One region of the Streptomyces sp. NBC_01515 genome, then DNA from elsewhere that is predicted to be linked to it. Evidence: predicted binding sites of a transcription regulator. Region 1 holds the regulator's gene; the other holds the start of a gene.
What was found. Region 1 encodes HspR, which represses chaperone genes until heat shock. Its sites were predicted from a motif close to TTGAGNNNNNNNNNCTCAA; they were not measured.
Positions count from the first base shown of each region.

Region 2: a site for HspR is predicted at 4,507-4,525, ahead of lon (endopeptidase La). Genes of this name have one in related genera too.

Region 1 covers NZ_CP109416.1:5,576,694-5,591,312, reverse strand. Annotated here, with positions in the region: gene OG407_RS24915 ((Fe-S)-binding protein) at 1-196, opposite strand, end outside; gene OG407_RS24910 (MraY family glycosyltransferase) at 437-1,459, shown strand; gene dnaK (molecular chaperone DnaK) at 1,556-3,400, shown strand; gene grpE (nucleotide exchange factor GrpE) at 3,397-4,059, shown strand; gene dnaJ (molecular chaperone DnaJ) at 4,102-5,292, shown strand; gene OG407_RS24890 (heat shock protein transcriptional repressor HspR) at 5,298-5,750, shown strand; gene OG407_RS24885 (sugar ABC transporter substrate-binding protein) at 6,225-7,331, shown strand; gene OG407_RS24880 (DUF397 domain-containing protein) at 7,419-7,601, opposite strand; gene OG407_RS24875 (helix-turn-helix domain-containing protein) at 7,612-8,493, opposite strand; gene OG407_RS24870 (ATP-binding protein) at 8,791-9,102, shown strand; gene OG407_RS24865 (transglutaminase domain-containing protein) at 9,509-10,351, opposite strand; gene OG407_RS24860 (alpha-E domain-containing protein) at 10,353-11,285, opposite strand; gene OG407_RS24855 (circularly permuted type 2 ATP-grasp protein) at 11,282-12,826, opposite strand; gene OG407_RS24850 (LuxR C-terminal-related transcriptional regulator) at 13,091-14,158, shown strand; gene OG407_RS24845 (LuxR C-terminal-related transcriptional regulator) at 14,121-14,619, opposite strand, start outside.
Region 2 covers NZ_CP109416.1:7,517,813-7,532,431, reverse strand. Annotated here, with positions in the region: gene OG407_RS34260 (nitrate- and nitrite sensing domain-containing protein) at 1-142, opposite strand, end outside; gene OG407_RS34255 (protein phosphatase 2C domain-containing protein) at 484-1,272, shown strand; gene OG407_RS34250 (MarR family winged helix-turn-helix transcriptional regulator) at 1,338-1,883, opposite strand; gene lon (endopeptidase La) at 2,067-4,484, opposite strand; gene OG407_RS34240 (ATP-binding protein) at 4,732-5,163, opposite strand; gene OG407_RS34235 (helix-turn-helix domain-containing protein) at 5,327-6,178, shown strand; gene OG407_RS34230 (DUF397 domain-containing protein) at 6,194-6,394, shown strand; gene OG407_RS34225 (GNAT family N-acetyltransferase) at 6,445-7,242, shown strand; gene OG407_RS34220 (rhomboid-like protein) at 7,265-8,203, opposite strand; gene OG407_RS34215 (spermidine synthase) at 8,375-9,097, shown strand; gene OG407_RS34210 (response regulator transcription factor) at 9,211-9,951, shown strand; gene OG407_RS34205 (sensor histidine kinase) at 9,948-11,054, shown strand; gene OG407_RS34200 (multifunctional oxoglutarate decarboxylase/oxoglutarate dehydrogenase thiamine pyrophosphate-binding subunit/dihydrolipoyllysine-residue succinyltransferase subunit) at 11,336-14,619, shown strand, end outside.

The DNA of each region.
Region 1 (14,619 bases):
AGCGGTTCATCCGGGTGTGGCCGAGGAACTCCTTGGCCACGGTGACGGTGCGCTGCACGGGCTCGTCGGTGCGGGTGCCCGCTGGCACGTTCTGGCCGAGTCGCATGAAGGTGTAGATCTGCAGGACGGCGCGGGCGAACAGCGCCACACCGACCACGATCAGTACCAGCGACACGATGATCGCGGCGAGTTGCATTTCAGGGCTCCTCGGGCCTGCGAGGGGTCATGGCATTACCGCCCAGCACATTACTAAGCGGTAACTTAATCGGTTCGACCGAGACTACCCCTATCTTGCGTCGCACTGTAGCCAGCCGTGCGGTGATGTGTGTCGCTGAGGGTTGCCTAAAAAGACCTGCTCCGGGCTTGTTCCCGAGCTTGTTACGGTCCGATCGTGTTATTCGTACTGAATTGGTACATTTGCGTCTAATTTGGATCCGTGCTCTACGGGATTCTCGCCGCCACGACCGCCCTGCTCCTCTCCGCCCTCCTCGCCGCACTGCTCCGGGTGCCCGCACTGCGGGCGCGGATCGTCGACCGCAGACGGCGGACGCGTCCGGTACCGCTGCTCGGGGGACTCGCCGTCGCGCTCGCCGTCGTGTCGGTGACCTGGGCGTGCGACTGGACCGGCGTCGCCCCGCTCGGCGACGGCGTCGGCGGGCTGCTGGGCGCCGGGTCCGCCGTGGCCGCGCTCGGGCTCGTCGCCGACGTGTGGCGGCTGAAGACGCGGTTCCTGGTCCTCGGTACGGCCGTGGCGGCGGCCTGTGTCGTGCCGTACGGCGAGATCGGGGTGCCCGGTGGAGTGCTTGCGGCGGTCTGGATCGTGTTCGTCGCCGGTGCCTTCAAGGGGCTCGATCACGCCGACGGGCTCGCGGGGACCGTGGGGGTGGTCACCGCCTTCGGGGTCGGGGCCTGTGCCGCGATGGAAGTGATGGACGGGCTCGCGGTGTTGCTCAGTGTGCTGGCCGCCGCGCTCACCGGGTTCCTGATGCACAACTGGCATCCCGCGCGGATCGCGCTCGGCGCGTGCGGGTCGCTGTTCACGGGGTTCGTGCTCGCCTCGGCCGCCGTGGTCACGCAGGCCGGGCGCGGGTTCGCGTCCGGTGCGGGCGTGCTGTTCGCGCTCACCGCCGTCGCGAGTGCGGATGCCGTACTGGTGTTGCTGTCGCGACGGCTCGCCGGGCGGGCGTTGCTGCGGGGCGGGCCCGACCATCTCGCCCATCGGCTGCGGCGGTTGGGGCTCACTCCGCAGGGCGCGGTGGTGGTCCTGGCGGTCGGGGGGTTCTCCGGAGTGCTCGTCGGGGTGCTCGTGCACAACGGGTGGGTGGGCGAATCCGCCGTCGTGTGGGTGGCGGGCGGGGCCCTGCTCGTCGTGTTCGGACTGCTTAAAGTCAGCGTCTACGGGGCACGACGTACCGCGTCCACGCAGGTCAGGGCGCAGTTGCGTGTAAGGAACGGATAAGAGTTGAGCCTGGTCGACTCAGCTCTGTTGACCCAGCGGTGAGTCTCGTGCACACTTGAGTCCGTTCCACTCAAGTCATTGCTGGAGGAATCAACCATGGCACGTGCGGTCGGCATCGACCTGGGCACGACTAACTCCGTCGTCAGCGTTCTTGAAGGCGGCGAGCCCACCGTCATCACCAACGCAGAGGGCGCCAGGACCACGCCGTCCGTCGTCGCCTTCGCCAAGAACGGCGAGGTGCTCGTCGGAGAGGTGGCCAAGCGCCAGGCGGTCACGAACGTTGACCGGACCATCCGTTCCGTGAAGCGCCACATGGGCACGGACTGGAAGATCGAGCTGGACGGCAAGAGCTTCAACCCGCAGCAGATGAGCGCCTTCATCCTGCAGAAGCTGAAGCGCGACGCCGAGGCCTACCTGGGCGAGAAGGTGGCCGACGCGGTCATCACCGTCCCGGCGTACTTCAACGACTCCGAGCGCCAGGCGACGAAGGAGGCCGGCGAGATCGCGGGCCTGAACGTCCTGCGCATCGTGAACGAGCCGACCGCCGCGGCGCTGGCGTACGGCCTCGACAAGGACGACCAGACGATCCTCGTCTTCGACCTCGGTGGCGGCACCTTCGACGTGTCCCTCCTGGAGATCGGCGACGGCGTCGTCGAGGTGAAGGCCACGAACGGCGACAACCACCTCGGTGGTGACGACTGGGACCAGCGGGTCGTCGACTACCTGGTGAAGCAGTTCGCCAGCGGTCACGGCGTGGACCTGGGCAAGGACAAGATGGCCCTGCAGCGTCTGCGCGAGGCTGCCGAGAAGGCCAAGATCGAGCTGTCCAGCTCCACCGAGACCTCGATCAACCTGCCCTACATCACGGCGTCCGCCGAGGGCCCGCTGCACCTGGACGAGAAGCTCACCCGCGCCCAGTTCCAGCAGCTGACGGCCGACCTGCTGGAGCGCTGCAAGACGCCGTTCCACAACGTCATCAAGGACGCCGGCATCTCCATCAACGAGATCGACCACGTCGTCCTCGTCGGTGGCTCCACGCGTATGCCCGCCGTCGCCGAGATCGTCAAGGAGCTGACCGCCGGCCAGGACGCCAACAAGGGCGTCAACCCGGACGAGGTCGTCGCCATCGGCGCGTCCCTCCAGGCCGGTGTCCTCAAGGGTGAGGTCAAGGACGTCCTGCTCCTCGACGTGACCCCGCTGTCCCTCGGTATCGAGACCAAGGGAGGGATCATGACCAAGCTCATCGAGCGCAACACCACGATCCCGACCAAGCGGTCCGAGATCTTCACCACCGCCGAGGACAACCAGCCCTCCGTGCAGATCCAGGTCTACCAGGGCGAGCGCGAGATCGCGGCGTACAACAAGAAGCTCGGGATGTTCGAGCTGACCGGTCTGCCGCCGGCCCCGCGCGGTGTCCCGCAGATCGAGGTCTCCTTCGACATCGACGCCAACGGCATCATGCATGTCACGGCCAAGGACCTCGGCACCGGCAAGGAGCAGAAGATGACCGTCACCGGCGGCTCCTCGCTGCCGAAGGACGAGGTCGACCGCATGCGCCAGGAGGCCGAGCAGTACGCGGACGAGGACCACCGTCGCCGCGAGGCCGCCGAGTCCCGCAACCAGGGCGAGCAGCTCGTCTACCAGACGGAGAAGTTCCTCAAGGACAACGAGGACAAGGTCCCCGGCGAGGTCAAGACCGAGGTCGAGGCTGCCGTCGAGGAGCTGAAGGCCGCGCTCAAGGGCGAGGACACCGCCGAGATCCGCACCGCCACCGAGAAGGTCGCCGCGGTCTCGCAGAAGGTCGGCCAGGCCATGTACGCCGACGCCCAGGCCACCCAGGCCGCGGGCGGCGACGCCCCGGGTGCCGAGGCGCCCAAGGCGGACGACGACGTGGTGGACGCCGAGATCGTGGACGACGAGCGCAAGGACGGTGCCGCGTGACGGAGGAGACTCCGGGCTTCGACGAGAAGCCCGACGTCCCTTCCGGCGCCACCCCCGACGACGCCGAGCCGCAGGCCGCCTCCCCCTCCAGCAGTGGGGAGGGGGCGGCCCCGGCAGGGGACGCAAGTGCACAGATCGCCGGTCTGACGGCCCAGCTGGACCAGGTGCGCAAGGCGCTCGAAGAGCGCACCGCGGACCTCCAGCGCCTCCAGGCCGAGTTCCAGAACTACCGCCGCCGGGTCGAGCGGGACCGCATCGCGGTCAAGGAGATCGCCGTGGCGAACCTCCTCACCGAGCTGATGCCGACGCTCGACGACATCGGCCGCGCGCGGGAACACGGCGAACTGGTCGGCGGTTTCAAGTCGGTGGCGGAATCCCTGGAGACCGCCGCGGCGAAGATGGGGCTGCAGCAGTTCGGCAAGGAGGGCGAGCCCTTCGACCCGACGATCCACGAGGCCCTCATGCACTCGTACGCGCCGGACGTCACCGAGACGACCTGCGTGGCGATCCTTCAGCCCGGGTACCGCATCGGCGAGCGCACCATCCGCCCTGCGCGGGTGGCCGTGGCCGAGCCGCAGCCCGGCGCCGCGGGGACCGGCAAGGCGGAGGACGAGTCCGAGGCCGCCGACGAGAAGGACAACGGCCCTGAAGAGGGCTGACGCAGCTGACGCACCGAGCGGACAGAAGGAGGGACGTCGAGGATGAGCACCAAGGACTTCATCGAGAAGGACTACTACAAGGTCCTCGGCGTCCCCAAGGACGCCACCGAGGCCGAGATCAAGAAGGCGTACCGGAAGCTCGCCCGCGAGTTCCACCCGGACGCCAACAAGGGCAACGCCAAGGCCGAGGAGCGCTTCAAGGAGATCTCCGAGGCCCACGACATCCTCGGTGACCCCAAGAAGCGCAAGGAGTACGACGAGGCCCGCTCCCTCTTCGGCAACGGCGGCTACCGCCCGGGGCCGGGCGGCGCGGGCGGCGGCAACTTCAACTTCGACCTGGGCGACCTCTTCGGAGGCGGCGCCCAGGGCGGTGGTGGCGCCGGGGGAGCCGGCGGCTTCGGCGGCGGGATCGGTGACGTCTTCGGCGGCCTGTTCAACCGCGGCGGCACGGGCACGACCCGTACCCAGCCCCGGCGCGGCCAGGACATCGAGTCCGAGGTCACGCTCAGCTTCACGGAGGCCATCGAAGGGGCCACGGTCCCGCTGCGGATGTCCTCGCAGCAGCCCTGCAAGGCCTGTTCGGGCACCGGCGACAAGAACGGCACACCGCGCGTGTGTCCGACCTGCGTCGGCACCGGGCAGGTCGCGCGTGGCTCCGGCGGCGGTTTCTCGCTCACGGACCCGTGCCCGGACTGCAAGGGCCGCGGCCTGATCGCCGAGCACCCGTGCATCGAGTGCAAGGGCAGCGGACGCGCCAAGTCCTCGCGGACCATGCAGGTCCGGATCCCCGCGGGGGTCACGGACAGCCAGCGCATCCGGCTGCGCGGCAAGGGCGCACCGGGTGAACGGGGCGGCCCCTCAGGGGACTTGTACGTCATGGTGCACGTAGACGCGCACCCCGTGTTCGGCCGCAAGGAAGACAACCTCACGGTGACGGTCCCGGTGACGTTCGCCGAGGCGGCACTCGGCGGCGAGGTCAGGGTGCCCACCCTGGGCGGCCCGCCGGTGACGCTGAAGCTGCCCCCGGGCACGCCCAACGGCCGGACGATGCGCGCCCGCGGCAAGGGCGCGGTCCGCAAGGACGGCACCCGGGGTGACCTCCTTGTGACTGTCGAGGTGAGTGTCCCGAAGGACGTCACGGGGAATGCTCGTGACGCACTGGAGGCGTATCGAGAGGCGACCGCGGGCGAGGACCCGCGGGCGGAGCTGTTCCAGGCCGCGAAGGGAGCATGAGAGTGATGGACGGCCGTCGACGCAACCCGTACGAGCTGACCGAGGAGACCCCGGTCTACGTCATCTCGGTGGCGGCCCAGCTCTCCGGCCTGCACCCGCAGACGCTGCGCCAGTACGACCGCCTCGGCCTGGTCTCCCCGGACCGCACGGCTGGGCGTGGTCGCCGTTACTCGGCCCGCGACATCGAACTGCTGCGCACCGTCCAGCAGTTGTCGCAGACCGAGGGCATCAACCTGGCCGGCATCAAGCGCATCATCGAGCTGGAGAACCAGGTGGTCGCGCTCCAGCAGCGCGTCGCGGAACTCCAGTCGGCGGTCGAGGGCGCGGCGGCCACGATGCAGCAGCGCGAGGCCGCGGTGCACGCGTCGTACCGGCGCGACCTGGTCCCGTACCAGGAGGTCCAGCAGACCAGCGCGCTGGTGGTGTGGCGGCCGAAGCGGCAGCAGTCCTCGGACTGACGTCCACTCACTCGCGGATGGGGCCCGGAGGATCAACCTCCGGGCCCCATCCGCATGTTCAGGGCGTCAGGGCGTCAGGGCGTCAGGGCCGCCCGGACGGGCGAGGTGCGACTGGCCGTCGCGGCGGCGGTGGCCGTCGCGTGTCCGGCCGGGTTCTGGCCGGGTTCTGGCCGGGTTCATTCGGTCCTCTGCCGGATCGGTACGGCAGGGGGTGGCCGCTGATGATCACGACTCGTGGGGAAAAGAGTTGGTTGTGCGGATCTTTGCCTTCTCATGAACTCCCGTTGAGTGGAGGGTCCGTAAAGAGCGTTTGGATGGGGTTCCGCAGCGTCTCCACATACCAAACGGAACGTGGCGTTGCCATCTCGTTAAGTAGTTCCGCTTGACGCCGGTGGTCGTGGCCGCGTTGGCTTTTCAGTCACCTGGGTTGCAATGCTGCACCCACGTCCGCACGGCACCAGAAGTGAGCTCCCAATGCGTCGTATCGCCATATCCGTGGCCGCGTCCTCGCTGGCCCTCCCCCTGGCCGCCTGTGGCGTGCTCAACTCGTCGGGGAGCAGCACGGACGCGACTCCGGCGAAGGGCAACGACATCACGGTGGGGGTGCTGATGCCGGAGAAGACGAACACGCGGTACTCGGAGTTCGACTTCCCGATCATGAAGGCGAAGATCCAGGAACTCACCTCGAACAAGGGCAAGGCCGACTACGAGAACGCCGGTGGCGTCGCGGCCACGCAGGACAAGCAGATGCAGAAGATGATCGACGAGAAGGTCGACATCATCGTGCTCGACGCCGTCGACTCGCACGCGATCCGGACCATGGTGAAGAAGGCCAAGACCGCGGGCATCCCGGTCATCGCCTACGACCGGCTGGCCGAGGGCCCGATCGACGCGTACGTCTCCTTCGACGGCGAACTGGTCGGCGAGGTGCAGGGCCGCTCCCTGGTCGAGGCGCTGGGCAGCAACGTGGACACCTCCGACAAGATCGTGATGATCAACGGCTCGCCGACCGACCCCAACGCCGCGGTGTTCAAGGGCGGGGCGCTGTCCGAGCTGCAGGGCAAGGTGACGATCGCCGAGAGCTACAACACCAAGGCCTGGGACCCGGTCGTGGCCCAGCAGGAGATGACCGAGGCGATCGACAAGCTCGGCAAGAACAACATCGCCGCGGTGTACTCCGCGAACGACGCGATGGCCGGCGGCATCATCAAGGCCCTGAAGAACGCGGGCCTGACGAAGATCCCGCCCGTCACCGGCCAGGACGCCGAACTCACCGCCGTGCAGCGGATCGTCACCGGCGAGCAGTACATGAGCGTCTACAAGCCGTACCCCGACCTCGCCGAGGCCGCCGCGAAGATCGCGGTCGCCAAGGTCCAGGGCAGGGACATCGAGTTCGACGCCCTCACCCGTGACACGGTCGACAGCCCCACGAACAAGAAGATCCCCTCGCAGCTGGTGTCCGTGGTCGCGCTGACCCGGGACAACATCAAGTCGACGGTGGTCGCGGACGGGATCTACAAGATCTCCGACATCTGCACGGCCGACTACAAGTCGGCGTGCGAGGCGCACGGGTTGAAGTAGGTCGGCTTCGACCGGGCGCCTCGACGGCGTCCGGGACGCCGTCGCTGCCCGTGTACGCGACTCCGGCCGCGGGTACCTCGCCGGGTCTCAGCCGCGGGACTTGAGGTGCCGCAGCAGGGCGGCGAGGCCCTCGGGGGCGGCGGCGAGGGTGACGTCCGGGGTGTCGCTCTCGCGGAGGCGGATCGTTTTGTCCGGGGTGGCGGCGATGTAGACGCACTCGCCCTCGGGGCCGCCACTGAAGGTCGACTTCTGCCAGGCGAGTTCAGTCATCGGGGCCTCCCTAGAGGGTGTAGAGCACATGCTGGATGAGTGCCAGCGAGTCCTTCACCGAGTGTGTTTCTGGGGCCAACGATACGTCGACGGGGGCGAGGGCGTTCTTCGACAGGTACCGGAACAGCCCTTCGTATCGGCCCAGGCTCTGCCTGTCACCCAAGTACGTGAGGCCGAGGGGCAGTTCGAGCAGTACGGTGCCCAACTCCGGGACTCCTGGGATGGCGTGGACGAAGTTGCCGCTGAGGGCGGGGTGCGCCTGGGCGGTGAACGGATAGATCTGGATGGTGACGTTGGGCAGCCGCGCGAGTTCGATGAGGTGCAGCAACTGCTCTCGGACCACGCTGACTCCACCGAACCGTAGGTGCAGAGCGGACTCGTGGATCACGGCATGCACGGAGGGCGGGTCCTCACGGGTGAGAACGCGTTGCCGCTCCATACGGAACTCCAGCGCGCCTTCGCTCCGTTCGAAGCCCAGACCCGGGGTGGCGAAGATGGCTCGGGCGTAGTCGGCCGTCTGGAAGAGCCCCGGGATCAACATCGACTGGTGCATTCGAAGGGCCGTGCAACTCGCTTCCAGCTCGGCCGTGTTGAGCGCATCCAGGCTGCGGCGCTTCTTGTAGGAGCTCCACCAGCCCTTGCCGGTTGCCTCGGACATGGCGACCAGAGCCTCGACATGTGCCTTATTTGTACAACCGTAGAGGTCGCAGAACTCACGGAGTCGTGGGGTCAGGACGGTTGTCTTGCCCGTCTCGATCTGGCTCAGCTGAACGCGGCCCATGCCGATCCGCCCGGCCGCTTCACCGCCCGCCAACCCTGCCTGTTCGCGCAGGTGTTTGAGCTCGAAGCCGAGTCGCCGCTGGCGCTCGCTGATGGTGGTGCGTAGTCCCACGCGTCTCTCCTTGCCGGGGTATCCAAAGTCTGCCCTGGTGGTGGGAGTTGGTCCACCGATTCGGCGATTAGGTTGTTAATGAAATACCTCACGCGCTACCTTGAGTGCGGAAGTGGTCACGTACCGAAACCACTCAACTCCCCCTGCCCATAAGCCGACAGAGCACCCGCACCCCACCGCCCCGCCCAACTCACCCACGACTACAGCCTGTTCGCCCCGGCCGACGCCACCGCACCCCGCGTCTGCCGGGACTTCGTACGCGCCGTCCTCTTCACCCACGACCGCGAATCCCTCGTCATGCCGGCGGCGTTGTGCACCTCGGAACTCGTCACCAACGTCCACCTGCACACGAAGGGTTCCGCGATGATCCGCCTCCGGCTGGGCCCGGCCCGGCTCCGGGTCAGTGTCCTCGACGAGAGTCCGGACCCGCCCGTGGTCGCGCAGTCCACCGCCGGAGTGATCGCCTGCTGGGGGCGGGGGCTCGCCCTCGTCGCGGAGATGGCGGACACGTGGGGCGTCGCCGACGGGAGGGCGGGGCGGTTCGCGAAGGGGGTGTGGTTCGAGCTGGGTGGGAGTGGTGGATCGTTCCGCTTTCGGTCGGACGGGTGAAGCGGGTTTATCAGAACTCCCCGAGGGCTACCGCGCCGAGATCATCGAGGGAGTCATCGAGGTGTCGCCCACCGGCCGCCTTCCGCATGCCCGGGTTGTCAACCGTCTGCGTAGCGCCTCCCCCGGGAAGAGCGACCAGGACCGTGACCGCATCCGCAGGCGCCGCGAGTACGCCCGCGCCGGCATCCCCATGTACGTCCTCATCGACGACTACGACGGCCAGGGCGCCGTAACCCTCTTCACTGGCCCCGCCCCGACAAGGCCGACTGGGAGGACATCCACCGCGTCCCCTACGGCACCGAGGTCGAGATCCCGGACGGCCCCGCCAAGGGCTTCGTGACCGGTGAGGCGATCACCGGCCCGAAGCGGGGCTGAGACAGGGCGCGACCCCGGTACGACCCTGGGGCTATGCCACCCGCGTGAACTCCACCGTCACCTCCGGCGGTCCGCCCGCCACCCCCCGGTAGATCCCCTTGTGCGGGGTCACGTCGTCGTAGTCGCGCCCCCGGCCCACCACCACGTGGGACTCGTCGGGCCGGGTGCGGTTGGTGGGGTCGTAGCCGCACCAGTCGCCCGCCCAGTACTCGACCCAGGCGTGGCTCTGGCCGGCCACCGGGCGGTGCAGCTCCGCCTCGCGCTCCGGGTGGAGATAGCCCGAGACGTAGCGCGTGGGCAGGCCGAGGCCCCGCAGCAGCGCGATGGTCACGTGGGCGATGTCCTGGCAGACGCCGGCGCCCTGTTCCCAGGCCTCGGCGGCGGACGTGTTCACGCCGGTGACGCCCGGGAGGTACGCCACCCGGTCGGCGACCAGTGCCGAGACCGCGACCGCCGTCTCGTGCGGGTCGAGGCCGACCGCCGCCTTGCGTGCCTTCTTCAGCAGCTTGGGCGGGACCGTCGTACGGACCGTGGGGCCGATGAACTCCAACAGGCGTGAGTTCGTGGTCCGTTCGGTCACCTCCTGCCAGCTGGGGGAGGGGCCGAGCAGTTCCGGCGGGGACGTCTCGACCAGGCTCGACGCGGTGATCGTGAGGTCCGCGTGCGGGTCCATCAGGTCGAAGCCGGTGACCTGGGTGCCCCAGTAGTCCCAGTACGACCAGGTGGGGGTCGTGGGGTTCACGGTCACCCGCGCGTCCAGTGTCGTCTGGCCGGGGAGCGTGAGCGGGGTCATCCGCACCTCGTTGTGGGAGGAGACGGCCGCCTGGGCGTACGACACGCGGGTGGTGTGGCGGATGCGAAGCCTCCGGGTCATCTCAGGCTCCTTCCTGGGCCCACTCGACGGGCCCCTGGTACGGGAAGAACAACTCCGCGACCGCCTCCGCCGAGGCCATGCAGGCGTGCTGCAAGTCCTTGAGGAGGGCGGGGAGTTGTTCCTCCAAGGCGTGCGAGTCCAGGTATTCGAGGCGGGTGCGGAGCCGGCCGATGGGGCGGCGCGCCGGGTCCTGGCGCTGGCGGCCGAGCGCCGTGAGGCACTCCTCGGCCGTCGTGAGCGCGTGCAGCGCCGAGCGGGGGAAGTCCCGGTCCAGGAGCAGGAATTCGGCCACGCGTGGGGTGTCCCCGAAGCCGCCGTACACCCGCGCGTACGCCTCGTCGGCGCCGCTCGCGCTCAGCAGCGTCGGCCAGTCGGGCGCGTGCGCCGCGTCCAACACCCGTACCGACAGCAGCCGTACGGTCATGTCCACCCGCTCAAGGCTGCGGCCCAGGACGACGAAACGCCAGCTGTCGTCGCGGCTCATCGTCGAGTCCGCGAGGCCGAAGAACAACGCGGCGCGTCTGCGCACGAGTTCGAGATAGGCGTAGGGGCCCGTACGGCGGGCCGCGAGGCGTTGGTCGGCCAGGGCGTGCCAGGTGGAGTTGAGGCACTCCCACATCTCCGAGGAGACGGCTTCCCGGGCGCTGCGGGCATTCAGCCGGGCGGCGCCGAGCGCGCCCTCGATGGAGCAGGTGGACCGGGCGTCGAAGGCGAGCTGGTCCAACACCCGCTGCATGTCGACGCGTTGACCGCCCGCGTCGACCCCGAGGATCGCGTACAGCGACCGGCACGCCACGTCCTCGTCGCGCCAGGGGTCCTCCAGCAGGCGGTGCAGATAGGCGTCGAGGATGCGCCCGGTGGTGTCGGCGCGCTCGACATAACGGCCCGTCCACGTCAGGGCCTCGGCTATCCGGGAGAGAATCACGTCGTTCACTGCTGCGCCCCTTCCTCTACGAGCGTGGGGTTGCCGTCGGGGCCGAGCTGGCGGGGTGCCACCTCGGGCAGTTCGCCCTCCGGGAAGAGTGACGCGGGCTGTTCGGCGGGGCCCTCCGCGAGCACCCAGGTGTCCTTGGAGCCGCCGCCCTGGCTGGAGTTGACGATCAGGTTGCCCTCCTGGAGGGCGACGCGGGTGAGTCCGCCGGGCAGCACCCAGACGTCGGTGCCGTCGTTCACGGCGAACGGGCGCAGGTCGATGTGGCGCGGGGCCATGCGTTCGCCCGCGAGGGTGGGGGAGGTGGACAGGGCGACCGGCCGCTGGGCGATCCAGCCGCGCGGGTCGGCGGCCACGGCTTTGCGAGTGCGTTCGATGGTCTTCGCGTCCGCCTTGGGCCCGATGACGATGCCCATGCCGCCCGCGCCGTCCACCGGCTTCACGACCAGCTGGTCGATCTGGTCGAGGACCGCCTCCAACTGGCCCGGCTCGTCGGGCCGGTAGGACTCCACGTTGGGGAGAACCGGTTCCTCGGAGAGGTAGTAGCGGATGAGGTCGGGGACGTAGGTGTAGAGGAGCTTGTCGTCGGCGATCCCGTTCCCTACCGCGTTCGCGAGTGTGACGTTCCCGGCCTGGGCGGCGTTCATGATGCCCGGGCAGCCGATCACCGAGTCGGGGCGGAAGTGCAGCGGGTCGAGGAAGTCGTCGTCGAGCCGCCGGTATACGACATGGACGGGCACCTCGCCGCGCGTGGTCCGCATCCACACCCGGTTGTTGCGGCAGACGAGGTCGTGCCCCACCACCAGCTGCACGCCCATCAGCCGCGCGAGCAGGGCGTGTTCGAAGTAGGCGGCGTTCCCCGGCCCCGGGGTGAGGACCACGACCCGGGGGTCCTGGGTCCCGGCGGGCGCGGCGGCGCGCAGGGCGGCCAGCAACCGCCCCGCGTACCCGTCGACGGGGACCACGTGCTGCTCGGCGAAGAGGGAGGGGAAGATCCGCGTCATGGCTCTGCGGTTCTCGATGACGTACGAAACCCCGCTCGGGACCCGGACGTTGTCCTCCAGGACCCGGAAGTCGCCGGCCTCGTCGCGCACGAGGTCGATGCCGGCGACGTGGATGCGGACCCCGCCCGGTGGCTCGACCCCCTGCGCGGCCCGATGGAAGTGAGCCGAGTTGAGGAGCAGCCGCCAGGGCACGACACCGTCCTCGAAGGCACGGCAGTGGGAGTAGGCGTCGGAGAGGTAGGCCTCAAGTGCCCTTACCCGTTGCGCCACCCCGCGCTGGATGAGATCCCACTCCAGCGCGTCGATGATCCTCGGCACCAGGTCCAGTGGCCAGGGCCGTTCCTCGCCCGCGAAGGCGTAGGTCACGCCGCGGTCGGTGAACGCGCGGGCCATCTGGTCCGCGCGGAAGCGCAGTTCACTCGGCTCGATGGGCTGGAGTGCCGCCAGTACCGGCTCGTAGGCGGTTCTGACCTCACCCGGCCGCACAAACATCTCGTCCCACGCATCGGCCAATGCGTATGCGTCAAATATGTCCGCCATGAGGGGACGTTAAGTGCGATACGTAACACGACGATCTCTGAGTGATTTCCGGCAGCTCACGCGGAAAGGGATACGGCGAGAGACTCGATGCTACTGGCCGGACACCCCCCCCAGCTTGTTGCAAGGTGAGGCACGGAGGCCGGGAGATAGTGGTTGATATCGGAGGTTTTCGGGGGCTGTTCGAGGGGGAGCCGTGTTGCGGAGCAGGACCTGTCCGCGCATAGTTGCGCTGCAAAGAGCCGGGAACCGGGGGTGGGATGGGCGATGGCCGGGCACGGGACGGACGAGCATCCACACGGTGCTGACCGACTCTGCGACGCCGGGGACCGCGTGTACTCCCGGGCCGTACGGAGGGGCCGCGTACCGCGCACGGACGCCGAACCGGTGCCGTGCCTGCTGGAGCTGGCCCTCCTCCACCCGGACCCCGACGACATGGACTGGCTGGTCCCGACCGCCCCGCAGGAGGTCATGACCCGGCTGCTGCGCGGGGTCTACGACGAGGTCAGCGAGAGCCACCGGCGGGTGGGTTCGGCGGTCGCCGCCTTCGAGTGGTACGCCGGTCTCGGCCGCCGTATCCAGGCGTCCGCGATGGCGTCGGCGTCGGCGTCGCTGGAGGGCGGTGCCGCGATCCGCGTCCTGGACGGGCTCTCCCGGATCCAGGCGGCGATGGACGACGCGACCGAGGCCTGCACCGGCGAGGTCCTCACCGTCCAGCCCGGCGGCATCCGCCGTGAACCGGAACTCACCGAGGGCCTGCACCGGGCGGTCGCCCTGCGCTCACGCGGGGTACGGATGCGCGACCTGTACACCCACGTGGCCCGCCACGGCCAAGGACTCCTGAACTACCTGGAGTTGATGGGCGACGCGGTGGAGGCGAGGACCCTCGACGAGGTCGTCGACCGCCTGATCCTCTTCGACCGCACGGTCGCCTTCATCCCCGCCAACGCCGACCACACGATGGCCCTGGAACTGCGCCACCCGGCGTTGATCGAGTACTTCGTCACGGTCTTCGACCGCCTGTGGCGCCTCGCGATCCCGGTCGCGGCGGCCTTGCCGGACACGGGTATCGAGGGCATCTCCCACCGCGAACAGTCCATCGCCGCCCTGCTCGCGGACGGCCACCAGGACGCGGTGATCGCGGAACGGCTCGGCATAAGCGTGCGGACGTGTCGCGCCCACATCGCCCGCCTCTCGGAGACCCTGGGCGCGGCCAGCCGTACCCAACTGGGCGTACGCATAGCCCAAGCCGGCCTGGACGGCGTCTCGTCCCGCCTCCCGGACGTCCCCGCCCAGCTCACCCCGGCGGATCGAGAATCCCCGACTGCCCGATGAGGTAGCCGAGTTGGGCCCGGCTCTCGCTGCCGAGGGTGGCGGCGAGTTTGGCTATGTGGACGCGGGCGGTGCGGATGTTCATGCCCAGGCGGTCCGCTATGACGGCGTCCGTGTGGCCCTCGACGAGCAGGCCGGCTATGGCTCGTTGGCGGGGGGTGACGCCGTTGAGGGAGGGCTGCTGGACCGAGTCGGGGTACATCGGGGTGGCGAGGTGCCAGAGGCGGTCGAAGACCGTGACGAAGTGCGTGATCAGCGCCGGGTGCCGGACTTCGAGGGCGAGGGTGCGGTCTGCGCTGGCGGGGATGAAGGCGACCGTGCGGTCGATGACGATGAGGCGGTCGGTGACCTCGTCGAGCGTGCGGGCCTCGGCGTCGCCCCTCAACTGCTCGTAGCGGCTGAGGACGGCGGGCTGGTGGCGGAGCGCGTGCGGGTACAGGGTGCGGATACGGCCGCCGCGGTCG
Region 2 (14,619 bases), 1.9 Mb from region 1:
CGGCGATGATGAGCCGGTTGCGTACGTGGGTACGGCGCCCGCTGCCCGCGGGGTCGGGCACGGCGGCACCGGTGGCGCCCCCCTGAGGGGCCGTCTGCTTGCCTGTGCGCCGCGGCCGCTTCTTCTGCACCGGTGCTCGCATTCCTGACTCGTGATACCCATGGGCCCGGGTGACGCTCCGTCATCCCGGTACGGCGACCCTCCCAGTGCCGGTAGGCAGTGGCCGCGCATCGTCCGGCCCGCCACCCGAAGGAGTGAACCCCGGACGGGAGTTGGCGGGCAAGTTCCGGCGGCCGGTCCAAGGCCCGCGCGGCGTGTGCCGGTTGGACGTGAGCGGCGGGCTTTGGCAGGATTCGCCGCCACGCATTTCCGGAGTGATCCATTACAGCCCAAACCAGGCGCCTGACCTGCACGACTGCGCCCATTCGACCATGAGTGCCAAGCTTTTGCGGAGCCTGTGAAGAGGTCGTGCAGACTGGCCGTATGCGTACGGAACTTGTGTCGGAACCGGGCGACCCGGACCGCCCCAACGAGGACTTCGCGAGCGTCGGCCTTCCGGCCTCGGGACAGGGCGGTTCGCTGATCGTCCTGGACGGTGTGACGCCCCCGAGAGGGGAGACGGGCTGTCTGCATTCGGTCCCCTGGTACACCGCGCGCCTGGGCGGCGCGCTGACCGAACTGACCGTTTCCTACCGGGATCTGACCCTCTCGGAGATTCTCTCCCGGGCGATCCTCCGAACAGCTGAGGCCCACGCCACCACCTGTGACCTTTCTCACCCACGCACCCCGCAGACAACGGTGGTGCTGGCCCGCTGGTCCCCCCACGAGGTCGAATACCTGGTCCTCTCGGACTCCGCTCTGCTGGCCGAATCCCCGGCCGGCGAGGTGACCGCCGTACTGGACGACCGCCTCTCCCGCCTTCCCCGCAGCGCCCTCGCGACGGACGCCATGATCGACACCACGCTCCGTAACAAGGAGGGCGGCTTCTTCACGGCCGCCGCCGATCCCTCGGTCGCGGCCCGCGCGGTGACGGGGTCACTCCCCCGCACCGACGTCCGGGCCCTCACCGCCCTCACGGACGGGGCGACGCGGTGGGTGGAGAAGTTCGGCCAGGGCGACTGGGCGGACTGCTTCGCCCTCGTACGGAAGGAAGGGGCACCGGAGTTGGTGACCCGGGTGCGGGCGCTGGAGCGGGCCGACGCGGAGGAACGGACGTATCTGCGGCGGAGCAAGACGCACGACGACGCGACGGTCGTGTACGTCGAGCTGTGACCGGCCGCTACGCCGGTGTCACGGCTCCCGTGCACGCCGAACCGTGAACTGCCCCTACGCCGGTGTCACTTCTCCATGACGCCGTTCAACTGGTGGATCAGGCGGGCCAGTTCGGCGACCTCGTGGCGGTCCCAGTGGGAGAGCTGGCTGACGTAGCGCGCCCGCCGGGCCTCGCGGACGTGGGCGACCCGGCGGCGGCCCTCGTCGGTGAGGTCGACCAGCCAGGCGCGGCCGTCCGCCGGGTCGGGCTCGCGGGCGATCAGGCCCAGGTCCTCCAGGGCGCGCAGCTGGCGGGACATCGTGGCCTTGCCGACGCCGATGTAGGCGGCCAGCTCCGTGGCGCGCTGCCTCCCGTACTCGTCCAGCCGGACCAGCAGGCCGTACGCGGCGGACTCCAGGTCGGGGTGGACCTCGCGGGCCATCTCGCCCTGGTTGGCCCGGGCCCGGCGGAAGAGGAACGTCAACTCGCGCTCCAGGGACAGGTATTCGTGGTCGACGGCGAGCCCGTCGGGCCCCACGGGCAGCGCGCCGCCGTCTCCGGAGAGGCCGCCGCCGTCCGCGGGAAGCCCGCCGCCGTTCCTGTCCTCGCCCTTGTGCACGTCAGCACCCATTGGTCCGCTTTCCCGATCGTGAAAGTTTCCGCCAAACACCGTCATCGCCGCAGCTCCGCCAGTATTTCGCAGGCCCGGACCGACGGCGTCGTCCGGACCCCCTTCCCAGGACACAGACGTGCGACAAAGGCCCGGGCCCCCTCGCGAAAGGGGACCCGGGCCTTCATCTACCGGTCGCGTCCGTCACGCCGCCACCGGAACCTCCGACGTCGCGCCGTTCGTGGCCGGCGCCAGCGCCAGCTCCAGGACCTGGCGGACGTCCGTCACCGCGTGGACGTCGAGCTTGTCCAGGACCTCGGCCGGAACGTCGTCCAGGTCGGGCTCGTTGCGCTTCGGGATGATCACGGTGGTGACCCCGGCCTGGTGCGCGGCGAGCAGCTTCTGCTTCACGCCGCCGATCGGGAGGACCCGACCGGTCAGGGAGACCTCACCCGTCATCGCCACGTCCGTGCGGACCAGACGGCCGCTGAGCAGCGACGCCAGGGCCGTCGTCATCGTGACACCCGCGCTCGGGCCGTCCTTCGGCACCGAACCCGCCGGGAAGTGGATGTGCACGCCCCGGTCCTTCAGGTCGCCCACCGGCAGCTCCAGTTCGGCGCCGTGCGAGCGGAGGAAGGACAGGGCGATCTGCGCGCTCTCCTTCATCACGTCACCGAGCTGACCGGTCAGGGTCAGGCCCGCCGCGCCCGTCTCCGGGTCGGCCAGCGACGCCTCGACGTAGAGGACGTCACCGCCCGCGCCGGTGACCGCGAGGCCGGTGGCGACACCGGGTACGGCCGTGCGGCGCTCGGCCGGGTCCTGGGCGGACTCGGGCACGTGGTGCGGCCGTCCGATCAGAGCGCGCAGGTCGGCGTCGGTCACCGTGAACGGCAGCTCGCGCTGGCCCAGTTCGTGCTGGGCCGCGATCTTGCGCAGCAGCCGGGCGACGGACCGCTCCAGGGTGCGGACACCCGCCTCACGGGTGTACTCACCGGCGAGCTTGCGCAGCGCGCTCTCGTCGATGACGACCTCGTCGTCCTTGAGCCCCGCCCGCTCCAGCTGGCGCGGGAGCAGGTGGTCACGGGCGATGACGACCTTCTCGTCCTCGGTGTAACCGTCCAGCCGTACCAGTTCCATACGGTCGAGCAGTGCCTCCGGGATGGCTTCGAGCACGTTGGCCGTCGCGAGGAACACCACATCGCTCAGGTCGAGTTCGACCTCCAGGTAGTGGTCGCGGAAGGTGTGGTTCTGCGCGGGGTCGAGCACTTCGAGGAGCGCCGCCGCCGGGTCGCCCCGGTAGTCGGACCCCACCTTGTCGATCTCGTCGAGCAGGACCACCGGGTTCATGGACCCGGCCTCCTTGATGGCCCGGACGATACGACCGGGCAGCGCGCCGACGTACGTACGCCGGTGACCGCGGATCTCGGCCTCGTCCCGAACCCCGCCCAGCGCGACCCGGACGAACTTCCGCCCCATCGCGTGCGCGACGGACTCACCGAGCGAGGTCTTGCCGACACCGGGCGGACCGACGAGCGCGAGCACGGCACCACCGCGCCTGCCTCCGACAACACCCAGCCCCCGCGCCGCGCGCCGCTTGCGCACGGCCAGGTACTCGGTGATGCGCTCCTTCACGTCGTTCAGACCGGCGTGCTCGGCGTCGAGGATCGCCTTGGCGCCCTGGATGTCGTACTCGTCCTGGGTCCTTTCGTTCCAAGGCAGTTCAAGAACGGTGTCCAGCCAGGTGCGGATCCACGACCCCTCGGGCGACTGGTCGGAGGACCGCTCCAGCTTCTCGACCTCCTTGAGCGCGGCCTCGCGGACCTTCTCGGGAAGATCGGCGGCCTCGACACGGGCCCGGTAGTCATCGGACTCTTCGCCCTCGGCCGAGTCACCGTTGAGCTCGCGCAGCTCCTTGCGGACGGCTTCGAGCTGGCGCCGCAGCAGGAACTCACGCTGCTGCTTGTCGACGCCTTCCTGCACGTCCTTGGCGATGGTCTCGGCAACGTCCTGCTCGGCGAGGTGGTCGCGCAGGTGCTGGGTGGCGAGCTTCAGCCGGGCCACCGGATCGGCGGTCTCCAGCAGCTCGATCTTCTGTTCAGTGGTGAGGAAGGGCGAGTACCCGGAGTTGTCGGCAAGCGTGGACACATCATCAATGGCCTGCACGCGGTCGACGACCTGCCAGGCCCCGCGCTTGCGCAGCCAGGCGGTGGCCAGCGCCTTGTATTCCTTCACCAGCTCGGAAACGGAGCCGGGCAAGGGTTCGGGCAGGCTCTCGTCGAGCGCGGTGCCCTCGACCCAGAGCGCGGCACCGGGCCCGGTGGTCCCGGCCCCGATCTTCACGCGGCTACGGCCGCGGATCAGCGCACCCGGGTCGCCGTCGGCCAGCCGGCCGACCTGCTCGATGGTGCCGAGCACACCCGTGCTCGCGTAGGTCCCGTCGATCCGTGGCACCAGCAGGACCTTGGGCTTTCCGGGCTCGGACCGCGCGGCGGCCTGTGCGGCCTCCACGGCGGCGCGTACATCGGTGTCGTTCAGGTCCAGCGGAACCACCATTCCGGGCAGCACGACCTCGTCGTCGAGCGGCAGCACGGGCAGGGTGAGCGGTGTGGACGTCGAAGCCATGATCTCCCCTTAGGCAGTCAAGTTGAGCTATGCCGACTCAATGCTTGGGCGTCTTCGATTGTTCCCCACCTCGTGTTCGCCGTGAGCGATCAGACATCTCCCGGCCGCCTCGCCCCAGGTCAACGCGGATTCACAGCACGGTCTTCCCTGCACTCGGGGAGGGTGGGGCGCGGAAATGTGACACTCGGGGCTCACGTGTCACATTTCTGGCGAAGGGGTTCCCTTGCGTCCGGGAGCACGATCACCGTCACGCCGTCACAGGGCGCAGCGAGTCCCGCAGCAGCTCGAACCACACGACCTTGCCCTGGGCGGGCCCCATCCCGAAGCTCCCCCAGGCGTCGGCGCACAGTTCCACGAGGGCTAGCCCGCGGCCCCCGTCGGACTCCGGCCCGGGACAGTCGGCGGGGCGCGGCAGCACCGGCCCGGTGTCCCACACGCTGCCGCGGAGCCGCTTGTCCGCCCACTTGAGGCACACGGAGGCCGGGCCCGGCGCGTAGCGGCAGGAGTTCGAGAGCAGTTCGGAGGTCAGCAGGACGGCGGTGTCGACGAGTTCCGGGAGTCCGTGCCGGTCCAGGACGAGCCCGACGGCGGCACGAGCGATGCCGGGAGCGAGCGGATCGTGGGGGACATGCAGCGTGTACTCCCACTCGGCGGGCGGCTCGGGCAGGCGTTCATCCATGGCAACTCTCCCAGGGCGCGAGGAAGTTGACCGGTACGGTGTAACCGGTTCGCTACTCACCGTAGAGCCCAGGAGATAACAAGTGCCACCACAATGGCGATACTGGAATCCCCTTAACTCGATCGGGTGAACGGACCGCACCGCGACCAACAGGAGGGCAGCCATGGCCACTCGGAGCTTCAGCACGGAACGGCAGCGGCGACTGGGCACCGAACTGCGCCGCATGCGCGAGGACTCCGGGATGTCGATCCAGGAGGCCGCCGACCTCATGGGAACGAACCGTTCTCACATCACGAACACCGAGTTGGCGCGCTTCGGGATCAGTCCGGACCGCGTGCATACGCTTGCCGCCCACTACTCCTGTCCCAACACGGCGTACGTGGAAGCCCTGGCCGCGATGGCAGGGGAAAGGAACCGCGGTTGGTGGGAGGAGTACCGGGGCCACATCGCGAGCGGCGGACTTGACCTCGCCGAGTTGGAGTTCCACGCGACCAGCCTGCGCGTCTTCGTGGCCATGCATGTGCCCGGCCTGCTCCAGACCGAGGACTACGCCCGCGCCGTCATCACCGAGACGGTGCCCGCGTGGCCCTCGGCGGAGGTGCGGCGCCGGCTCTCGCACCGCCTGAGGCGCCGCGACATCCTGGACCGCGAGGATCCGCCTGCCTGCACGTTCGTCATCCACGAGGCGGCTCTACGACTGCGGTTCGGCACTCCAGACATCATGCGCACGCAGCTCAACGTCCTCATCGAGTCCTCGCAGCGCCGCAACATCACCGTTCGCGTCATCCCCTTCAGCGCCGGGGGCTTTCCGCTGCCGGGGCTGACCGCGATGTACGCGTCAGGACCTGTTCCGCAGCTCGACACGGTGCAGATCGACACCGCGAGCAGCTCGGAATTCCTCGATGCGCACACTCAACTGTCGAACTACCGTGTGCTGATGGAGTGCATCACGAAGGCCGCGCTTCCGGTGAAGGAGTCGAGGGAGTTCATCCGAACCCTCGCGCAGAGCAACTGAAGACAAGGAGGGGACATGTCCGAGATCGTCTGGCAGAAGTCGTCCTACTCGGGGTCCGGAGACGGCACGAACTGCGTCGAACTCGCCACCGACCAAGACACCCTCGCCCTCCGCGAGAGCGACGCCCCCACCGTCGTACTCCACACCGACCACCCCCAACTCACCGCCCTCCTAAGGCACATCAAGACCACCACCCCCCGTACCGTCACCCCGTGACAGAACCGGAAACCGAGACCCAGCCCCTCCTCTCCGCCTACGACAACCAGATGCGCGGCACCCCACCCATCCCGCCCGTCGGAGTGACGTACGAGAAGGACGGGCCGCTGCTACGGATCGTCGGCCAGTTCCGGGGGTTCGTGAGCGGGCCGCATGACCTGGGCGTACAGGGACAGGAACTGGACGAACTGATCGTCCGGCAGCGGGACTTCTTCGCCGCGCGCGGAGAGAGCGTGGAGTGGAAGACCCGCTCCCACGACGTACCCGCCGACCTCACCGACCGGCTGCGCGCGGCGGGGTTCGTGCCCGAGGAACAGGAGACCGTGCTGATCGGGCTGGCCGAGGAGATGGCCGTAGGAGAGCCCGTGCTGCCGGACGGGGTCACGATCCGCCGGGTCAGCGCCGTGGCGGACCTGCGGCGGATCGGCGCCCTGCAGTCGGCCGTCTGGGACATGGACCTGAACTGGCTGGCCACCGACCTGCTCGGCCGGATCGCCGCCGCTCCGGACGAGATGGCCGTCTACGCCGTCGAGGCGGAGGGCGAGATGGTCTCCGCGGCCTGGCTCGCCTTCCGGCCGGGGACGGAGTTCGCCAACATGCTGGGCGGCTCGACCCGCGCCGAGTGGCGCGGCAAGGGCATCTACCGCGCCCTCGTGGCCACCCGAGCCGCTCTCGCCGTCGCCCGGGGAGTGCGGTATCTGCAGGTGGACGCCTCGGAGGACAGCGCACCGATCCTGCGCCGACTGGGGTTCCGGGCGATCACGACGACCACGCCGTACGTGTGGTCACCGGAGCAACCGACCAGTAAGAGCGCCGACTTGGCATCCCGGGACCGGAGAAGAAGCTGAACGCGGTCACGCAAGCGGGGAGTTAGACCCCCGCGACCTCAACCCGGGCCGCCCCAGCCACCCCTACCGCTCGATTCACCCGTGCCGCCCGCGCCCACCGCCGTATCAACGGCCACGTCGCGACGCCTATCGTCAGCGAGATCAGGTGGCCCCAGTTCGTCATGGGGTCGGTGAACGCGATCAGGTCCGTGACCAGCGACCAGCCGAACAGGGTGATCAGCGGGAGGCCGAGCCACGGTCGGAGGAGGCCGGCCAGCGCTCCTATGCTCGTCGCCACGCCGAAGCTGATGCCGTAGTCGAGGCGGTGGAGGGAGCTGTCGGGGAGGTGGCCCACCAACACCGCGATTCCCACGGTGCCTTCGGTCGCCAGCGTGGCCACTATGTGCCCGAACAGGAAGACACCGGCCGCCCGTACCCCGCCGATCCGGCGTTCCAGCGCGGTCAGCACCAGCAGGAACAGGAACGCGTACGGCGACACCATCCCGCCCACGATCCACAGCGCGCTGGCGACCAGCACGAGGAACGGGTCGCGGAGGAGGTGGGTGACGTCGGTGCTGGACGCCTGGTGGAGTTGGTTCACGAAGGTCGGATCGGCGTACTGCGCCACGAGTGACGTCACGACGAGCAGCAACCCGTAACAGAAGGTGAACGGCGTCCCGGTGGGCGTGGGCAGCAGCCGCCAGGGGTGGAGGCCGCGGAGTGCGAGCAGGACGCGCGATTCTCCGGGGACGGCAGGGGTGGACGCCGAGACGGACACCGCCGCCGGGGTCGGAGTGGCGGACCTCAACTCCCCAGCCCCGTCCAGCACTTCCCGCTGTCTCGGCATCGCGTCCAACAGCCCGGAATCCAGGGGCGCGAACGACCCGGACTCATCGGCCAGGGGCCCGCCCTGAGGCGTGGCGGAGGCCTGGGTGTCGGCCGTCGCGATCCGTTCCACGGTGAGGCGCTCCTTCCGGTTCACACCCCACCCTTCGCCGTCCCACCTGCCCCTGTCTATGACCGACGCCACGCGAGGGCCGATTCACAGCAACCTGAAAGCCTTCCTGCGCGTCCGCAGGTACCTTGCACCCGGACGTGTTCGCCCTGGGTTAATTCGGCCGCACGATCCGGTGAAACTGCCAGGATGGATCGCATGACCACCGCGTACGACACCGCCGCGTACGACAACACCTCCGCGTACGACACCCCTGTCGTCCTGGACCGTCGCGAGGGCCCCTACGGCGAGGTGGTGCTGCGCCGGCACGGGGAGTTGCTCCAGATCATCGCCAACGGGTGCTTCCTGATGGACACCTCGGACGGGCGGTCGGAGCGGCTCCTGGTCGACGCCGCACGCGATGCCCTCGACTCGCGCCCCGAACCCGCCGTACTGCCGGACGTGTTGATCGGCGGACTCGGTGTCGGGTTCTCGCTCGCGCATGCCGCCGCCGACCCGCGCTGGGGCCGGATCACCGTCGTCGAACGGGAGCCCGCGATCGTCGAATGGCACCGATCGGGGCCCTTGTCCGCGCTCTCCGCGGCCGCTCTCGCCGACCCGCGCACCGAAATTGTGAAAACGGACCTAGTCGCATTCGTCAATGAGACTTGCGCCACTTTCGACGCGCTCTGCCTCGACATCGACAACGGCCCCGGCTGGACCGTCACCGACAGCAACGACAACCTCTACTCGCAGGCCGGACTGGCAAGCTGCGCAAGGGTGTTGAGGCCTGGCGGGGTACTCGCCGTATGGTCGGCGCAGCCCTCTCCGGAATTTGAGCGAACCTTATGGAATGCCGGGTTCCAACAGGTGCGTACCGAAGAGATCCCGGTTGCCCGAGGAGTTCCCGACGTCGTGCATCTCGCCGTACGACCTGGATAGCAAAGGCGACGTCACTCCCCGTACTCTGCTTCCCTGGCGCCGATCATTCAAGCGTCAAGCGCAGTCATGGGATCACCCCACTGGTTCCGGAAAGCACACTTCAGGGGCGGGCGATGGAGCAGACACACACCTCCCACAACGGTACGGCCACGGCCACGCCGGGCGCGCAGCGCCGGGTGCTCGTGGTCGAGGACGATCCGACGATCGTCGACGCCATCGCGGCCCGTCTGCGCGCCGAGGGATTTCTCGTGCAGACCGCGGGCGACGGGCCTTCGGCCGTCGACACCGCCGAGGCCTGGCAGCCCGATCTGCTGATCCTCGACATCATGCTGCCCGGCTTCGACGGGCTGGAGGTCTGCCGTCGTGTGCAGGCCGCCCGCCCGGTGCCGGTGCTGATGCTCACCGCGCGCGACGACGAGACCGACATGCTGGTCGGGCTCGGGGTCGGCGCCGACGACTACATGACCAAGCCGTTCTCGATGCGGGAGCTGGCGGCGCGCGTGCACGTCCTGCTGCGCCGGGTGGAGCGTGCCGTGGTGGCCGCGTCCACCCCGCGCTCGGGCATCCTGCGCCTCGGCGAGCTGGAGATCGACCACGCGCAGCGCCGGGTACGGGTGCGCAGCGAGGACGTGCATCTCACGCCCACCGAGTTCGACCTGCTGGTGTGCCTGGCGAACACCCCGCGTGCCGTGCTCTCGCGTGAGCAGCTGCTCGCCGAGGTGTGGGACTGGGCGGACGCCTCCGGCACCCGGACCGTCGACAGCCACATCAAGGCGCTGCGCCGGAAGATCGGCGCCGAGCGGATCCGCACGGTGCACGGCGTCGGTTACGCACTGGAGACCCCGACGCCATGAGCGACGGGCCGACGTCACGGAGGAGCCCCGGGGAGCCCTGGGGCGGCGTACGCCCGTTCTCGATCAAGACCAAGCTGGGCGCGCTGGTCGTCATCGCGGTGCTCATCACCACCGGGCTGATGATGATCGCCATGCGCACGGCGACGGAGCTGCGCTTCATCACGGTCTTCTCGATGATCGCCACACTGCTGATAACGCAGTTCGTGGCCCATTCGCTCACCGCGCCGCTGGACGAGATGAACACGGTGGCCCGGTCGATCTCGCGCGGCGACTACACGCGCCGGGTGCGCGAGAACCGCCGTGACGAACTGGGCGACCTGGCCGGGACGATCAACGTCATGGCCGACGAGCTGGAGGCGCAGGAGCGCCAGCGCAAGGAACTCGTCGCGAACGTCTCGCACGAGCTGCGCACCCCCATCGCGGGCCTGCGCGCCGTACTGGAGAACGTCGTCGACGGCGTCTCGGCCGCCGATCCGGAGACCATGCGGACGGCGTTGAAGCAGACGGAGCGCTTGGGACGTCTCGTCGAGACGCTGCTCGATCTCTCCCGGCTGGACAACGGCGTCGTACCGCTGAAGACGCGCCGGTTCGAGGTGTGGCCGTATCTCTCGGGCGTGCTCAAGGAGGCCAACATGGTCGCCTCCGCGCGCGCGGGCATCGCGTCGGGCTCGGGGAGTCACACGCGGACGGACGTCCATCTGCACCTGGACGTGTCCCCGCCGGAGCTGACCGCGCTCGCCGACCCGGAGCGCATCCACCAGGTCGTCGCCAACCTGATCGACAACGCGGTCAAGCACAGCCCCGCGCACGGCCGGGTGACGGTGAAGGCCCGGCGCGGAGCGCGGCCGGAGTCGCTGGAGCTGGAGGTCCTGGACGAGGGGCCCGGCATCCCCAAGGCGCAGTGGGCGCACATCTTCGAGCGGTTCAACCGGGGAGCGGTCAGCTCGCCGCACGGACCGGGCAGCGACGGCGGTACGGGCCTCGGGCTGGCGATCGCCCGCTGGGCGGTGGATCTGCACGGCGGCCGGATCGGTGTGGCCGAATCCGACCGTGGCTGCCGGATCATCGTCACCCTCCCGGGACTGTCTTCCGTGCCAAGTTGACGTAAAGTTCGAACCGGAGCCCCAAGATCCACGACGGTCCGCGCTGACGGACACGTGTGATCAGGCACAGGCCCGCGCCATCGGCGCGTCCGGCCCGCATCGACGCGTCCCTTCCACAGCGGAACCACGCTTGTTTCCCGCCATTTCGGCGCTCGAAACACACTTTCCGATGTGACTTACACGACGATGGACCGGCCCGACCTGACCTTGGCGGTCATGGGGGCGTAGCCTTAATTCCCGCTGTCCATCACCTTGTGAAGCGGAAGAGGGCGGTTGCCGCCGTGTCGTCACAGTCCCCCAGTAACTCGACCATCTCGACCGAGTCCGACCAAGCCGCGGGTAAGAATCCCGCGGCGGCGTTCGGGCCCAACGAGTGGCTCGTCGACGAGATCTATCAGCAGTACCTCCAGGATCCGAACTCGGTAGACCGAGCCTGGTGGGACTTCTTCGCCGACTACAAGCCGGGCGCGGCTGCCGCCCCGACCTCGACTTCGGCGGGTACTGCGGCCGCGGGGGCCGTAGGAACCACCCCGGCCCCGGCGGCGCCCGCCGCCCAGGCTCCGGCTCCGGCCGCTCCTGCTGCGCCCGCCGCGCCCGCCGCTCCGGCGGTCCCCGCGCCGGCGCCCGCAGCCGCGGCTCCGGCGCCGGCGAAGGCCGTAGCCCCGGCTCCGGCGCCCGCGCCTGCGAAGGCGGCGGCCCCGGCCGCTCAGCCGAAGAAGGCGGAGCCCGCGGCCGAGGCCGTCGGTGGCCCGGAGTTCGTCACGCTGCGCGGTCCCGCCGCCGCGGTCGCGAAGAACATGAACGCGTCGATCGAGGTCCCCACCGCCACGTCGGTGCGCGCGGTCCCGGTCAAGCTGCTCTTCGACAACCGCATCGTCATCAACAACCACCTGAAGCGTGCCCGGGGCGGGAAGATCTCCTTCACCCACCTCATCGGCTACGCGATGGTGCAGGCCATCAAGGCCATGCCGTCGATGAACTACTCCTTCCAGGAGAAGGACGGCAAGCCGACCCTGGTCAAGCCGGAGCACGTCAACTTCGGTCTCGCCATCGACCTGGTGAAGCCCAACGGCGACCGCCAGCTCGTCGTCGCCGGCATCAAGAAGGCCGAGACGCTGAACTTCTTCGAGTTCTGGCAGGCCTACGAGGACATCGTCCGCCGCGCCCGCGACGGCAAGCTGACGATGGATGACTTCACGGGCGTCACCGTGTCGTTGACCAACCCCGGCGGCCTCGGCACCGTCCACTCGGTCCCCCGCCTGATGCCCGGTCAGTCGGTCATCATGGGCGTCGGCTCCATGGACTACCCGGCCGAGTTCCAGGGCACGAGCCAGGACACCCTCAACAAGCTCGGCATCTCGAAGGTCATGACGCTCACGTCGACCTACGACCACCGGGTCATCCAGGGCGCCGCCTCCGGCGAGTTCCTGCGGATCGTCGCGAACCTCCTGCTCGGCGAGAGCGGCTTCTACGACGAGATCTTCGAGGCGCTGCGCATCCCGTACGAGCCGGTCCGCTGGCTCAAGGACATCGACGCGTCGCACGACAACGACGTGACGAAGGCCGCCCGCGTCTTCGAGCTGATCCACTCCTACCGGGTCCGCGGCCACGTCATGGCCGACACCGACCCGCTGGAGTACCGCCAGCGCAAGCACCCCGACCTGGACATCACCGAGCACGGCCTCACCCTGTGGGACCTGGAGCGGGAGTTCGCGGTCGGCGGCTTCGCCGGCAAGTCCCTGATGAAGCTGCGCGACATCCTCGGCGTGCTGCGCGACTCCTACTGCCGCACCACCGGCATCGAGTTCATGCACATCCAGGACCCGAAGCAGCGCAAGTGGATCCAGGACCGCATCGAGCGCTCGCACTCCAAGCCGGAGCGCGAGGAGCAGCTGCGCATCCTGCGCCGCCTGAACGCGGCGGAGGCCTTCGAGACCTTCCTGCAGACGAAGTACGTCGGTCAGAAGCGCTTCTCCCTTGAGGGCGGCGAGTCGGTCATCCCGCTGCTCGACGCGGTCATCGACAGCGCGGCCGAGTCGCGCCTCGACGAGGTCGTCATCGGCATGGCCCACCGCGGCCGCCTGAACGTGCTCGCGAACATCGTCGGCAAGTCGTACGCCCAGATCTTCCGCGAGTTCGAGGGCAACCTCGACCCGAAGTCGATGCACGGCTCCGGCGACGTGAAGTACCACCTGGGCGCCCAGGGCACCTTCACCGGCCTGGACGGCGAGCAGATCAAGGTCACCCTCGCGGCGAACCCGTCCCACCTGGAGACGGTCGACCCGATCATCGAGGGCATCGTCCGCGCCCGCCAGGACATCATCAACAAGGGCGGCACGGACTTCACGGTCCTGCCCCTCGCCCTGCACGGTGACGCGGCCTTCGCGGGCCAGGGCGTGGTGGCGGAAACGCTCAACATGTCGCAGCTCCGCGGCTACCGCACCGGCGGCACGATCCACATCGTCATCAACAACCAGGTCGGCTTCACGGCGGCTCCCGAGTCGTCGCGTTCCTCGATGTACGCCACGGACGTGGCCCGCATGATCGAGGCCCCGATCTTCCACGTGAACGGCGACGACCCGGAGGCCGTGGTCCGCGTCGCGCGGCTGGCCTTCGAGTTCCGTCAGGCGTTCAACAAGGACGTGGTGATCGACCTCATCTGCTACCGCCGCCGCGGTCACAACGAGTCGGACAACCCGGCCTTCACCCAGCCCCTGATGTACGACCTGATCGACAAGAAGCGCTCGGTGCGCAAGCTGTACACCGAGTCGCTGATCGGTCGCGGCGACATCACCCTTGAGGAAGCCGAACAGGCTCTCCAGGACTACCAGGGCCAGCTGGAGAAGGTCTTCACCGAGGTCCGCGAGGCGACCGCCCAGCCGGGCGCCGTCCCGATGTCGGACCCGCAGGCGGAGTTCCCGGTCGCGGTCTCCACGGCGATCTCCTCGGAGGTCGTGAAGCGGATCGCCGAGTCCCAGGTCAACATCCCGGACACCTTCCACGTCCACCCGCGCCTGCTGCCCCAGCTGCAGCGCCGGGCGACGATGGTCGAGGACGGGACGATCGACTGGGGCATGGGCGAGACGCTGGCGATCGGCTCCCTGCTGCTTGAGGGCACCCCGGTGCGCCTCTCCGGCCAGGACTCCCGCCGCGGCACGTTCGGCCAGCGCCACGCGGTCCTCATCGACCGTCAGACGGGCGAGGACTACACCCCGCTCCAGTACCTCTCCGAGGAGCAGGCGCGCTACAACGTCTACGACTCCCTCCTCTCCGAGTACGCGGTCATGGGCTTCGAGTACGGCTACTCGCTGGCCCGCCCCGACGCGCTCGTGATGTGGGAGGCGCAGTTCGGCGACTTCGTCAACGGCGCGCAGTCGGTGGTCGACGAGTACATCTCGGCGGCGGAGCAGAAGTGGGGCCAGACGAGCGGTGTGACGCTGCTCCTCCCCCACGGCTACGAGGGCCAGGGCCCGGACCACTCCTCGGCGAGGGTCGAGCGCTTCCTGCAACTCTGCGCCCAGAACAACATGACGGTAGCGATGCCGACGCTCCCCTCGAACTACTT